DNA from 2 places in the Butyrivibrio sp. VCB2001 genome. Region 1 is predicted to be linked to the other one. Evidence: a T-box and tRNA genes for the amino acid it is inferred to sense, from the RefSeq annotation. Region 1 holds a T-box; the other holds one or more tRNA genes.

Region 1 (7,596 bases):
TATAAGTTACCTGCTATACATCATTTACAACTCAAACCTTCAGTCCATGCAGAGCAAGATATCATCCCTTGCCTACACGGATCCCCTTACGGGTCTTGCCAACAGAGCCCGTTGCGAACAGGTTATGGACCTGCTTACCAAAGAGCGCACTCAGTACACCATAATAAGTCTCGACCTCAACAAACTAAAACAGGTAAACGATACCCTTGGCCACCACGAAGGCGACCGCCTTCTGTCCGGCTTTGCAACCATACTCTCCGACTGCTTTTTGGATGCTAACCTTGTAGGAAGAATGGGCGGCGATGAATTTATCGTAATCCTCACAGAAGAAAGAGCCCTTAGCACCACCAAGAGGATACACGAGCTCTACTCAATGATCAGTGACTGGAATCACAAAGAGCAGGTATTCCAATACAGTGCGTCCTACGGCTATGCCTACAGCTACGAAGTCCCCAGCGGATCTGCTCAGGAAGTCTACATGCTGGCAGACAGCCGAATGTATGAGATGAAGAGAGAGCATCAGTCAGACAAGCGTAAGGAGGTGATAAAGAATGCGTAAATTCTTATCTTTCCTTACATTAGCCCTGGCTTTACTTGCGCTGTTCTTTACATTTGCAGCATTTTTCTTCTCCTTTAAGCCCACGCACCCTATTATGAAACTCGAAAAAGGCTGGACTGTAACCTACAGAAACCAGCAGTACTTAAACACTAATCTTGAGCATATGAGCACTCAGGTTGGAGCTACATTCTCAAGAGGTGACGTTGTCTACTTAAGCCAGACTTCACCTCTTGTTGATATTCGCTGCGATTTCCCTTACCTCGCCTTCAAGACAAGATACTGCTACTATGAGATCTTCCTGGATGAAGAACTCATAAGCAGCACTGTCCCTGAGAGCTCTTCAAACAAAGAGTTTATCGGTGTCGGTTACAATTTCATCCCACTCCCCGATAACTACGTGGGTAAAAGACTTACCATCAGGCTCTATGTTACCGAAAACTCCACAAGAGCCGATATAATCACGCCTTTGATCGGTGACTTCGATGATATTTACAGAGACATGATCCATTCAATGATCTACCCCTTCACTATAGGTCTTTTCATGCTTATGTTTGGAGAGGTGTTCCTGATAATATCACTGCTCTTCTATATCAGGTCAGCCGGCGTTACAACACAGATTCTGTGCTCTGTCCTCAATATTGTTCTTGGATGCTGGATCTTAACCGCCTTTGATGTCACGGACTTTGTGCTGCCTCCCAACATAAATACAACGCTTGAGTTCTGCACCATGTACCTGATAACGCCGCTTATCTATGCCATTGTATTTGATCTTCACAGACGTTGGGAGAATAAAATACTGATAGTAATGGGGCTTTCGACTCTTGCCTTTTCTCTCACTTTCATGTTCCTGCACTTCTTGAATGTTGTGCACATAAATCATTTCCAGTATCCCTACTACTTTATTTCTACTGTGGGTATGATCATACTGGTAGCCTATGTCTACATGGACTTAAAGAGCAAAAGCCACAATTCCTCGAGGCTGATCCTGATGATAGGCATAACTTTCATGGCAGTGTCACTGTTTGGCTACATAATAGCCGCTGTGCTTCACCAGTATATTGGCTTTGCCAGCACCCCGATCATCTCCGCCATCATGCCCACCGGAGTTATGTTCTTCGTATTTATGCAGCTGCTTAATTACTTTGTATATATGACCCACTCTTTTGCACAGAAAAAAGAGTATGCAGCCCTTACAAAGATTGCCTACATCGACAATCTCACCGGCCTTCCAAACAGAGTCAGCTGTGACGAAAGGCTTGATGTCTTTAATAAGTCAGACAAGAATTTCTGTCTGCTGAGCCTTGATCTTAACGGTCTTAAAGAGGTCAACGACAACGCCGGACATCCGGCCGGGGATAGGCTTCTTAAGTCCTTTGCGGATACACTTAAAGCAGTTATTGGGGATCTCGGAGTCTGTACCAGAATCGGCGGAGACGAATTTTTAGTTCTGATTGAAAAGACAACTCCAATGGAGCTTGATAAAAGACTTGTTAAACTGGATCAGGAGCTTTTAGAGCTTGATAAAAAAGTTCCTGACGTCAATCACAGTGTGTCCTATGGCTACGCTTTCAGAGAAGAGGTAGAAGATGGGGATACACATTCGGTGTTCATGCTTGCTGATCAGAGAATGTATGACTACAAGAGAGCTCACTACGCAAACATGATGAAGAGATAAAAAAAGGACGCGCATTAATACGCGCGTCCCCAATATACCATTTTGGTTGCAGGCTTTCCGCACATTACACATGTGTCGGAGAGCTTTTCTTGTTCAAAAGGAATGCATCTGCTGGTAGCGGAGAACTCTTCCTTGATCTTGTCCTCACACTCCTGGCATCCGCACCACATAGCCTTTACAAAGCCCTTGGTCTCCTTGAAGGCTTCTGCAAACTCCTCTTTGTTGTGAGCTGCGAAGGTGTGCTCTGCAAGGTGCTTCTTGGCTCTCTCGAACATATCCTTCTGGATTGTATCAAGAAGCTCGCCAACCTTAGCTGAAACCTCAGAGATAGCACATTCGATCTTCTCTCTTGTGTCTCTTCTTACAAGTACGCACTTACCTGCCTCAAGATCCTTAGGTCCGATCTCGACACGAACAGGAATACCTCTCATCTCCTGCTCAGCGAACTTGAATCCCGGTGTTCTGTCAGAATCGTCAGTCTTTACTCTGTAATCTGAAAGGCTCTTTGCGATATCGTAAGCTGCATCAAGAACACCTTCCTTCTTCTGCTGGATAGGAATGACAACAACCTGTACAGGAGCGATCTTAGGAGGTACTACAAGACCAGAATTGTCGCCGTGTACCATGATCATGGCACCGATTGTACGTGTTGTAAGTCCCCAGGAAGTCTGACATACATAGTGAAGCTGATTGTCTTTTCCTGCGTACTGGATTCCGAAAGCCTTTGCAAAGCCGTCACCGAAGTTGTGGCTTGTTGCGCTCTGAAGAGCACGTCCGTCATGCATAAGTGCCTCTACTGTATAAGTAGCCTCAGCACCAGCGAATTTCTCTTTATCTGTCTTGCGTCCCTTAACAACAGGAATAGCCATATCGTTCTCAAGGAAATCAGCATAGACATTGAGCATCTGCTGTGTTCTCTCCTCAGCCTCTTCCATTGTTGCGTGAGCTGTGTGTCCTTCCTGCCAAAGGAACTCTCTGCTTCTAAGGAAAGGTCTTGTCTCCTTCTCCCAACGAACTACGCTGCACCACTGATTGAGAACCTGTGGAAGATCCTTGTATGAGTGTATCTCTCCCTTGTAGTAATCGCAGAACAGTGTCTCTGATGTAGGACGTACGCAGTATCTCTCTGTAAGAGGCTCAAGTCCTCCGTGAGTTACCCATGCTACCTCAGGAGCAAATCCCTCTACATGGTCCTTCTCCTTCTGAAGAAGTGACTCGGGAATGAACATAGGAAGGTATGCGTTCTGAACGCCTGTCTCCTTAAATCTTGCATCGAGGTGCTTCTGAATAAGCTCCCAGATTGCATAGCCTGCAGGCTTGATGACCATACATCCCTTGATGTTTGAGTAGCTTACAAGGTCTGCCTTGATACATACGTCTGTGTACCATTGTGTGAAATCTTCATCCATGGATGTGATCTCAGAAACGAGTTTCTTGTTGTCTGCCATAATTTCTCCTCTCTCTTGTCTATGAAGTGGATACGAGGTTGTTTATGCTAAAAAAATAAGCCTTCGCATCCCTAAAAACAGGGACCGAAAGCTCGGCGGTACCACCCTATTTAAATCCGCAAAAGCAGATTTCACTTCATTTGTGCCCTTAACGCGGGTAACGCTGTATTTATGCTGATGCTTTCATACAGGACTCCAAGGCGGGTTCGCTGTTCTTCCGTAAGAGCCTCACACCATACAGCCCTCTCTCTGAAACGTGATTGCAGTTACTATTCCTCTTCAACGTCGATTTATTTATTTCACTCATTCTAGTTTCAAACCCAAAGATTGTCAAGCCATTTTGAACCCAGGGGACGGAGTCAGCGGCTCATAATCTGACAATTGACCGATTTGTCAGATTATGAGCCGCTGACTCCGTCCCCTGGGTTCATTACCGGTTCAGCTCGCTCTGGGGACCGTCAGAGTGGTGGTTTCTGATGATGCTGTCGATCACCTGCTTGTCACAGGCAGGAAGGTCGCCCGGTACTGTATTCTTAACGCTGGAGGTTGCATTTCCGTAGAAAAGAGCTTTCTCCACATCATTATATTCAAGAAGTCCGTACAAAACTCCCGATACATATGCATCTCCCGAGCCGATCCTGTCGATTACGTCAATGCCTTTGTAGGGCTCTTCTGTATAGAACTTATCTTCCTTGGCGCTGTAGATGGTTGAAGTAAAGTTATGCTTTTTGGGGCTTATTACTTCGCGCTGGGTTGTGCAGACAATCTCTACCGGATAATCCTGAGTGTAGCTCTTCATGATATCGGAGAGCTCACCCTCTTTTTGCATCATGCGCCTTGAAGTCTCCTCGGAAACAAAGAGAACATCAACATATGGCAGAATGCTCTTGATGGCTGTCCTTGCCTCTTCTTCACTCCAGAGGTTTGCTCTGTAGTTGCAGTCAAAAGACACCTTCGCTCCGGCTGCCTTAAATCTCTTTATCATCTCTGTGGTTACTTCGCAGGTATTCTTGTTGAGCGCCAGCGTTATACCACTGGTATGGAACATTCTTGTATTGGAATATACACTCTCAGGAATTTCATCAAGGCTTATCCTTGTGATAGAGGAATTCATTCGGTCATAGACAATGGAGGGCTTTCTGGGCGCAGCTCCATTTTCGTAGTAATAGATACCAAGACGAGCCTCAGGGGCATCGTCATAGATAAGATAATCATCTGAAACACCCTCAAACCTTATCCTGTTTTTGATAAAGGTTCCGAGAGCATTCTTTGGAAGCCTCGATATAACGCCGGTGCGCAGGCCCAAAAGAGCTACACCGGACGCCACATTGAGCTCGGATCCGCCGGCACGTTTATCAAACACATCTCCCCTTGTCATTAGTTCGTAATTGGGTGGAGAAAGTCTAAGCATAATTTCTCCAAAGGTCAAAAGATCAAATCTTCCATCTCCCATAGCCGGCCTCCTTATTCACCATCAAAACTACAGACTATCTGCAGACAACTATATGATAATATATGAGAAATGCAAGTGTAAGAGCTTACATTGTTGATAATATGGATTATTTTGAACAAAAAAACAGGGGATAAAACTTATCCCCTGGAAGTATCTCTGTCATTATATTTTGAGAGCACGACTTCGCCCTTCTTTAATGTCTCTTTTACATCAATGACTCTCTGGTTTGAGGAGCCGCGAAATCTCAGCATCAGGTCTTTCTTATCAAGCATGAACTCTCCGTCCACCAGGACATCAGTCAATGCAAGGATTGCATCTGTATCTTCCCCATGGCACCTCTTGTTGTCCGAATCTGTAAGCTCCTCCCACAGATACCCCGAATAGATCCAGATTGTAGCCTTTGGGACTTCCTTTTTGATCCTCTCAAGAAGCGGTCTTATCTCTTTCTGGTTTACTATCTCCATGGGCTCTCCCCCAAGAATTGTAAGGCCGTCAATATATCCCGGCTTAAGGGACTCAACAAGGTCGTCCTCAACCTCTTTTGTATAAGGCTGACCGTAATTAAAGTCCCAGGTCATCTCATTAAAGCACCCCTTGCAGTGATGAGTACAGCCCGATACGAAAAAGGCTGTTCTGCATCCCACTCCGTTGGCAACATCATTGTAATAAACCTGTCCGTAATTCATAGCTTCGATCCTCTAAATTACAATACAAGCCGGACTTTATCCGCCCGGCTTGTATCTGTATTTCATACTTTTTCAATAACCCCCAAGCGATACCTTACACGGGTTCGCCATTAAACAATTATCAGCAGGAAATCTTAGGATTGGACATGTGAAGAACCCTCTCCTTGATCTCCTGAGTACGTCCCTGATTCCAGAACTGGGTTCCTATATATCCGCAGGTACGTCTTGCAACGTTCATCTTGTTCTGATCACGGTTGCCACAGTTAGGGCATTCCCAGATGAGCTTGCCGTCTGTATCGGTAACAATCTTGATCTCTCCGTCATATCCGCAGCACTGGCAGTAATCTGACTTGGTGTTGAGCTCTGCGTACATGATGTTCTCATATATGTACTTCATAACAGAGATAACAGCCTCAATGTTGCTGTTCATATCAGGAACCTCAACGTAGCTGATAGCTCCTCCCGGTGAAAGAGCCTGGAACTCAGCTTCAAACTTAAGCTTGGTGAAAGCATCGATCTGCTCTGTTACGTGTACGTGATAGCTGTTTGTAATGTAGTTCTTGTCAGTAACCTCAGGAATGATTCCGAATCTCTTCTGAAGAGCCTTGGCAAACTTGTAGGTTGTTGACTCAAGAGGAGTTCCGTAAAGTGAGAAGGATACATTCTCTTTAGCACGCCATGCTGCGCACTTGTCGTTGAGGAACTGCATAACCTTAAGTGCGAAATCCTTACCTCTTGGATCGGTGTGGGATACACCCTTCATGTACTTGGTACACTCGCAAAGTCCTGCATAGCCAAGGGAAATTGTTGAGTAGTTTCCGAAAAGAAGCGGATCAATCTTTTCACCCTTCTCAAGTCTTGCAAGTGCTCCGTTCTGCCAAAGGATAGGAGCTACATCTGAAGGAGTACCAAGGAGTCTGTTGTGTCTTGCCATCAGTGCTCTGTAGCAAAGCTCACATCTCTCATCGAGGATCTGCCAGAATCTGTCCTCATCCTTAGCTGATGAACATGCAACATCAACGAGGTTAAGGGTTACAACACCCTGGTTGAATCTTCCGTAATACTTGTGTGTTCCTTCTGTATAGTTCTTGGCCTTAGCCTTATTTCCTGCGTTGCAAAGTCCCTCTGCAAGAGCTTCATTATCAGGTGTAAGGAATGATCTGCATCCCATGCAAGGATAAACATCACCCTTCTTGAGCTCTTTCATCTTCTTGGCTGAGATGTAATCAGGTACCAGTCTCTTGGCTGTGCACTTAGCTGCCAGCTCTGTGAGGTACCAGTACTTGGAATCCTCAGTGATGTTGTCCTCGTCGAGAACATAGATGAGCTTAGGGAATGCTGGTGTTATAAGCTGACCCTTCTCGTTCTTGACACCGTAGATACGTTGCCTTAGCATCTCTTCGATTACCATTGCAAGGTCGTCTCTCATCTGTCCCTCAGGAACTTCATCGAGGTACATATATACTGTAATGAAAGGAGCCTGACCGTTTGTGGTCATAAGTGTGATTACCTGATACTGGATAACCTGGCATCCTCTCTCGATCTCTTTCTTAACTCGCATCTCTGCGATCTCATCAACCTGTTTCTTGTTGATCTTCATGCCGGCTGTCTCGAACTCAAGAGCAACTTCCTTGCGGAATTTCTGTCTGCTGACATCAACAAAAGGAACCAGGTGTGAAAGTGTGATGGACTGTCCGCCGTACTGTGAGCTTGCGATCTGTGCAATTGCCTGAGTTGCGATATTGCAAGCAGTTGAGAAGCTCTTGGGACGCTCG
Region 2 (7,596 bases), on a different contig from region 1:
AAGACCAAACTCACTGTCCTTGATAAAGCTGTCACGCCCATACTTGTTAAGGCAATAGAGCTTAACTCTCTTAAGATTATGCTCATCGAGCCACTGTCTTGAAGCCTGATAGGCACTATCCGGACGTCCTGTTATGATAAAGACTCTGTGTCCCTCATCTATCCAGCCATTTATGGTTTCAGATGCCCCGGGCGTCTCTTCATACGCCAAAAGACTCTTTGGAGTATGCGCTTCTATCATCATCTGTTCATACTGCTCATCAGTAAGATCAAAAGACTTCTGAAGATTAAAGGAATGTATATCTTCGTAGGGAACATCTATATCAAATAAATCTTTAACCAAAGTCGAAAAGCCCTTGGCAGTTTCACATAAGCAGTCATCAAAATCAACGTAAATATTCATATCATCCTCACTAGTATTATCAATCTTCTATTCTTCGGAGCAGGTCTTTCTTCTTAAGACCGTTTTGCTTTGCTGCCTTGGGCCAACCTCTGCCGGCCATAAACATATAAGCTGCTCTTGGGAATTTATATGCATCAGCGTAAATGTCGTCTATAACTGATGAATTTCCAATCACAGCGCCCAGTGTCTGCAGAGCTTCAACTACATATTTCACAGGACCGGCCGGAGCATTAATGGTCTGAATGAGCGCGCCCATCATTTCGCCGCCTCCTATGGCAACTCCTCCGCCATAGGTAAATCCGCATTTCTGACTCCACTTTCTCACCTGTCTCAGAACGTTCTTTATCTGACAGCTCTCATAGAAGCCCATGTTTACTACGGTGTAAATCTTTTTATCACCGGGCGGACATGTCTTTTCCATAAGCTCCATGACCTTTAGAACTTCTGATGGGATTCCGTCAACGTACATCGGGAATCCAAGGACAATCTTGTCTGCGCCAAGTAACTTCTGAACAAGTTCTTCGGGCTTATTGAGAAATTGATTTAGGCTAAGTATTTCTGCCTCTTCTCCAATGCATTCTGCAAGCTTATTAAGGAACTTCGATGTGTTGGAATTTTCGCCTCTAAGGCTTCCGTTCAGGAGGATAGGTTTACCGGAAGTCTGATCAGAAGCGACTATTTCGGCATGTTCTGTATTGCCTGATACTTCTTGTGTTTCATCAAATCTGATTTCTTTGATTATCCCATTAAAATTCCTGCAAACCGCCTCTACATAACGCTTTGCATCGGCCTTATCTTCTTTTGTCAGGTCATGTCCCCTGAAGATCACCGTTATCTCTTTTGTCTCAGGATAACGCATCTTATGATGCATCTCATTATCAACGATGCGGAAATATGGTAGGACCCATCCGATACTCCTGTCGAATACATTCTTAACAAAGCTGCTAAATCCGCCATAGGTATATCTGGTCATTACCACAAGCTCATCAGCTTTATGTATGAGATACCCCATCCTGTTATAGCCATCTTTGATAACGCATTCTCCCGGTGTCTTTAACCAGCAGCCAAAACACCCTGCGCAGGGCTTAATCTCTTTTGACGGAGCTATTACTTCCCATCCCTGATAATCCTGTGAAATCTGTCCCCACTCCTTTTCATCAAGATCATGAATCAGTAAATTCATACACTTCTCCCCTTCAGTAATTCAATGCTGGAATCCTCCTCTGATAATTTTATCAGATACTAGGTATACTATCATAATATCTGTTATTGAGAATAGCAAAGTTATGCTGCAATACATTTTTTGAATACATTATTCCTGTTGGAATGCTATAGAATATACTCCTTTATCTTCTTTTCCAGCACTTTCATATCCAAAGGTCGATCTTCTGTTTCCATGGTTATTATAAGATTTATACCTAACACAATTCCCACCTCTTCATAGTCAATAAGCTTATTGAAGTTTCTGGTCGCATATCTCTCTTGATCAACCAATCCGAGATGTTCAATATAATACGTTTTGTTAGTTCTTACATTTAATGCAGCAAAATCAGGGCATGCCTTACTGCCATCCTTAAGTATTACCTCAGGCTCACAGACATAAGGAATCCCATTAGCTTTTAGATAATCAGCTATGATTTTTTCTGACTTTGATCTTACAGACTCCCCATTTAATGTTATAAACTCATGCTTGAATTCATAGGAATTCTTTCCTCCGGGATGCGTCCTATACCACTCATCAATGATCATCTGTCGTGTAGGCAATATCGGAGCAATCAGTTCTCGTTTTCCTTTAGGAAGCTTGTCATAGAGCATACTAATCCTATCGGCATCATACCTTGAATTAAACTTTTCAAGCCTCTTTATCATTTCTGTCAGTTCTTTATGAACTTTCTCATCATACTCCCTCTGAACCAGTAGTCTTATTTTGCCGATTTCAATTTTGGGAATATAATGTTCTTTTTCTTCTCCTTCTTTCTTGAAATGATATTGTACCACTCCGTTACTGGAAGATACTCTAATTCTCCCTTTATCCAAGCTTTTATAGCTCTTTAGCCTATTCGAAGTTTTCTTTTCAAGTCTATTCAGTTCATTTAGCTGATTGTTAAGCTCGTTTGTATAATTGATCAAATTATTGTTATTACTCCTTTTTGATGATTGATACCCGAAAAATTACGTCTTAGTTCTAGTTTTTCTAAATCAAAACGTACGAAAAATTTCCCACTACTACTGGACTTCTCTTTTCATTTTATAAGCAGTAACAAGTACTAACATTACAGATAGCTACTATTGTACCCCACCGAAATTTTACGTCTGTGTTTGTAAAATCAGATTAGCAGACGTAATTCAATAGCACCAACTATCAACACGCATCAATTTATTACTGCTTGCACATTCTTATTGGAAATATAGACGTAGTCCAAGATTTAGGCTTCGTCTCATTTGAATAAATTAGAAATATAGAAGTAAATTTCCTGTTGTCGGAACACCGACGCTGATTATAATACCCTACCTGCCAACCAAAGTAAATAGCAAAAGTATATGCAGGCAACAAAAAAGCCACAAGCCATTTCAAGCTTGTAGCTTCATGAATCGGAGTGACGTGATTCGAACACGCGGCCCCTACCTCCCTAAGATAGTGCTCTACCAACTGAGCCACACCCCGATTTGGGTTGTCGCAAGTATCTCGACCAGCGACAAAAGCTATTATATAACGTCCTCGCCATAAAAGCAACAGAAAATTTGAAATTCATTCAGATAATCGGACTGCCGTACATTTCTTCATCAAATATCCAACCACAAATCACCTTCCAATAAACTGAATGATATTCGAGGAAGTAACCTTGGCATAAGGAAGTCTTATATACCTTCCGTTTTCAATAGAGTATTTATCCGAAAGTTCCTCAATACTGCCGCCCTTTGCCAGCACACAGGCAAGCTCAAACATGGCAGTCGCCTGTCCTTCCTTGTCGTTGTAGACGGTTCCTACCATCTTGTCATCCCTAACGGCTTCCAGTCCTACATCCGTTCCGTCTATTCCAAGAATTGCCGGCCACTTGTTTCTGGGTATAGCCATGGCTTCGTATGCATCAATTGCCCCCAGGGCCATGTCATCATTATTTGAAAGGACCAGCTCAATATCATCGCCGTAGTCCTCGATAAATTGCGTTGTCTTGGTCTGCGCCTGTGCTCTGTTCCAGTTTGCTATGGCGTAGCCAAGCTTATCGATTTCGATCCCCTGCTTTTTCATGGTATTTATGGAAGCCTCAGTCCTGACAATAGCGTCCTGATGCCCGGCCTCTCCCTCTAATACCACGAACTGGATCACGCCATCTCCATTCCTGTCGAGCTCTTTGTTCGTAATGCACGCCCAGGCTGCCAACTCGCCCTCCATGACTCCCGACTGCTCAGCATCAGCACCTACATAAAAGAGCTTGTCCCACCTTCCGATGTCTCCTTCAACCAGCTCTCTGTTAAAGAATATAACAGGCACATCGGCTTTTCTGGCCGCATCGATTACAGCTGTAGGATCCGTCCTGTCCACAAGGTTTACACAAATCACATCCATCCCGTCCTCGATCATCTTCTTGACCTGAGAATTCTGAGTCTGCTGACTCTGCGCTGCATTGTAGACAACAATCTCCACATCCTCATTCTGAAAACTCTGAAACTGCTCCACAAGCTGCCCCAGAAAAGTGTCGTACATATCATAAGCTGAGACACCGATCTTTATCTTTGATTCACTTTTATTTACATTCTGCTTGCCACAGCCGGACAATATTGTTGTCAAAAGACATAACACTGTAAGCAGCGTTACCATAACTTTTTTCATGTTCATGATCCCCGATACTCTCCTAAGATACTTTAGTGAACCACAGGGAAAAGGATTCTCTGATTGCTCTCATCAAACAGATTGTCCCTGTTTACGACCCTGAAAGGTATCTTCTCATCCTCCATGGGAGTCAGCCTGTTGTCAAAGCGCCGTGCAATGGCCGCCACTGACTGATAGCCCATGTAATACTCATTTGGAACCACCATGCTTGTGATCAGTCCGTCATCTAAATAGCTGACATTCTTAATTGAAATTCCAACGCCGAAGATTGCCGGAGCGCTCTCCTGCTTCAGCGCATATTCAGCTGCACATTCAAGCCCGTTGTTATCAAGAGCGACAATGATATCTGCAGGTGATTCATTCTGTCTTCTTACTACTCTGTCGGCCATGCTGACAGGATCATAGTCAGACCATGTAATCTCAGCACCCGATGTTTCTATGTTTTCAGTAAAGCCCTTAAGCCTCTCTGCAAGGGCATTTTGCCTCAAATTGCCGGTGATGATTCCAATCTTCTTGCCGTCAAGCTTATTATCAAAGGCTATCCTGACTTCATTGGCCAGTGCTCTTCCCAGCTCTACGTTGTCCACCTGTATGCAGGCAGATCTGCCCTCAACATCAACGTCTGTATCCGCACTGGTGTCAACCAGAAGAAGTACTGCCTTGTTACTGATATCAGATATCATGTTTTCAGTTCCTCTGCTGCTGTTTACCTGATATACAATACCGTCGGCCCCACCTGATATCTCCTCGTTTATCAGCTTGTACTGCTGACTAAGGCTTAAGTTCTTACCGGTAGATACTACATTAAGTTTTATATTATTATCCTTGGCAGCCTGTTCAAGTCCGGCTATAAATGTTGTCCATCTTCCGGAACCCGAATCATCTATGACCACAGACACCTCGGGTGAGTCCTCTCTCATTCCGCTGAGGATAAGAGCAGAGGTTGAAGCTGCAAATGTAATAAACAGGAGGATTGCCACCACAAGGATAAACAGATTTCTATTCTTCATCCGCCTTCTCCTTTCCTGTTTCCAGCATCTTCCGGTTCTCCTCATTGTACAAAATCGCAGGCAGATGAATGGTCACAGTCGTGCCCTCATCCGGCTCACTCTCGATCTTAAGTCCGTACTGCTCTCCGAATCTGAGCTGAATTCTTCTCTGTACATTTATAAGGCCAACGCCTGATCCCTTCTTTCTGACCCTGGTATCATCTGTCAAAAGAAGCTCTGTCTGGCTGCTGCTCATACCAAAACCGTTGTCTGATACAGTGATGTAAATATCTCCGTCATCACCCATGAAGCCTTTCACAACTATCTCGCCATCCTCCATGTCTTTTACACCATAATAGACAGCGTTCTCCAAAATAGGCTGCACGATAAGCTTGACGGTACAGTAATTCTTTATCTCTTCATCTATATCAAATTCGATGGAGAAGGCATCCTTAAATCTTACCTTCTGGATGTTCATATAGTTGCTGGCATGACGTATTTCATCCCCGATGGGAATGATGGTCTTTCCGCTGGATAAGCTGACTCTGAATAAAGACGCCAGCTGCGTTATCATAAAGACCGCGTCATTATATTTCTCGCCCTCGATCATCCACACAATGGAATCAAGTGTGTTGTACAAAAAGTGAGGATTTATCTGTGACTGAAGTGCATCAAGCTCAGCTTTTCTCTTCTCCTCCTGAGAGGCAACCATGTCGCGCATCAGCTCATTTATCTGATCGTAACTGGCCCTTAGTGTCCTTCCGAGATGCTCTACTTCAGATGGTCCACCGATATAGACATCCGGATTGGCCTTTCCCATCTCAATTTCTCTGATGGAATCATTGAGCTTGATAAGCGGTCTTGTAACACGTCTTGCAACAAACCTGTTAAGTATCAGCATAGCAAGAAGCGTTATTGAGACTACCATCATAACGAAGTATCTGATATCCTTCATTCCCATGTAGGAATTACTTGTCGGAATGACACTTACCAGCTTCCAGCCCGTATAGCTCATGGTATCAACGGTAACGATTCTCTCATTACCCTCAAAGATTTCCTTGTAGCTTCCATCATCATACCCTGCTGCCCTCATATTATTTTCTTTAAAAAGGCCTGCACTGATCTGCATAAGCATTGGATGGTAGATAATAGATCCTTTATTATCCATAAGGTACACGTACTGCTCTGAAGGGTTATTGTTGACAGACTCCATCATATCCTCGATGACGGCATAGTTCATGTCAACCAAAAGCACTCCCTGCTCGGGAACGCCACCGTTATTAAGCTCAACATTTCTGCTAAGGGATGTGACCCAGTAATACTTAAAAGTGGGATCGTCTACAAATATGTTCTGAACATGGGGAAGTGAAAAATGAAGGTTCTCAGGCTTAGAAAGGGCTGCCTGAAACCACGTCTGACCCGTTACATCCACACCGTCCTTCTCAACACCTACAGGAGATGCAGCGATAAGAGTTCCGTCCTCCGAGAAAAGAGCGAGACTTATAAGATAGTCCTTGTGAGCTTCATAAAGAAGGTTCATCTGAGTTATTGGAGTTTCTTTGCTGATGTCCTGATCCTTGACTACGTTATAGTAGATGGCATCAGACATTCTGCGCATGCTTCGAAGGTAGTCCTCAAGCGTAATAACACTCTGATCAAGAGTAAGCTCCGCTGCGTCCCTGAGCATCTTCTCAGACCTTACGGCAAACCTCTGATAAAGAGCTACTCCCATGGCAAGCATACAAACTAAGGCTACAATTGTGAATGAAACCGCAATTGTAACCTGAATGCTTCTCGTGGCTATAGGTCTCATGTATCTCGAGATAAGCCACTGCATTTTTAAGTTATCAAACTTCCCCTTCAAAAACTTTTTCAAACCAGCTCCTGTTTATTCCTTGCCGTTTTTATACTTTGATGGCGAAACGCCAAACTGTTTTTTGAATACATAACTGAAATAGTTAGGATCGGAATATCCAACTTCCTGGGCTATTATATAGGTCTTTTCATCGGTCTCAAGAAGCATTCTCTCTGCCTTCTCCATGCGGTAGTCCGTCAGATACCCGACAAAAGTCTTACCTGTCTCTTTCTTGAAAACCGTGGAGAAATAAGCGCTGCTGACTCCGAGATAGTTGCAGATAAAGTCCACGGACAGGTCCTGATCCGCATAGTGGTCTGCCACATATTCCTGTGCCTTTGTGACAAAAGACCTTGTGGTGTCATTTCTCTTATAGTCGATGAGCTCGTGCATCTTAAGGCACACTCCGGTAAACCAGCCGGAGAGCTCCCCGGGCTCCATCTGAGAAGCCACAGAATATACATCACTACTAAGGTCAAAAACATCACCCAGCTCAAGCTGATTGGTCCTTGCAAACT

Evidence for each region. A T-box is a leader RNA that pairs with one kind of tRNA and senses whether it is charged. The one in region 1 lies ahead of proS (proline--tRNA ligase), so its partner is inferred to be a tRNA-Pro.
Region 2: it encodes a tRNA-Pro, which carries the amino acid that the T-box ahead of proS (proline--tRNA ligase) is inferred to sense. The anticodon was not compared.

The regions. Positions count from the first base shown of each region.
Region 1 is NZ_AUIZ01000003.1:175,977-183,572, forward strand. It holds gene G589_RS0105495 (GGDEF domain-containing protein) at 1-559, shown strand, start outside; gene G589_RS0105500 (sensor domain-containing diguanylate cyclase) at 552-2,234, shown strand; gene proS (proline--tRNA ligase) at 2,249-3,682, opposite strand; T-box leader at 3,759-3,974, opposite strand; gene G589_RS0105510 (sugar kinase) at 4,113-5,135, opposite strand; gene nrdG (anaerobic ribonucleoside-triphosphate reductase activating protein) at 5,273-5,821, opposite strand; gene nrdD (anaerobic ribonucleoside-triphosphate reductase) at 5,943-7,596, opposite strand, start outside.
Region 2 is NZ_AUIZ01000007.1:149,553-157,148, reverse strand. It holds gene G589_RS0109510 (5' nucleotidase, NT5C type) at 1-402, opposite strand, end outside; gene G589_RS21110 (NAD(P)H-dependent oxidoreductase) at 422-1,585, opposite strand; gene G589_RS0109500 (hypothetical protein) at 1,732-2,532, opposite strand; tRNA gene G589_RS0109495 (tRNA-Pro) at 2,995-3,067, opposite strand; gene G589_RS0109490 (galactose ABC transporter substrate-binding protein) at 3,206-4,234, opposite strand; gene G589_RS0109485 (substrate-binding domain-containing protein) at 4,267-5,244, opposite strand; gene G589_RS0109480 (cache domain-containing sensor histidine kinase) at 5,234-7,099, opposite strand; gene G589_RS0109475 (response regulator) at 7,112-7,596, opposite strand, start outside.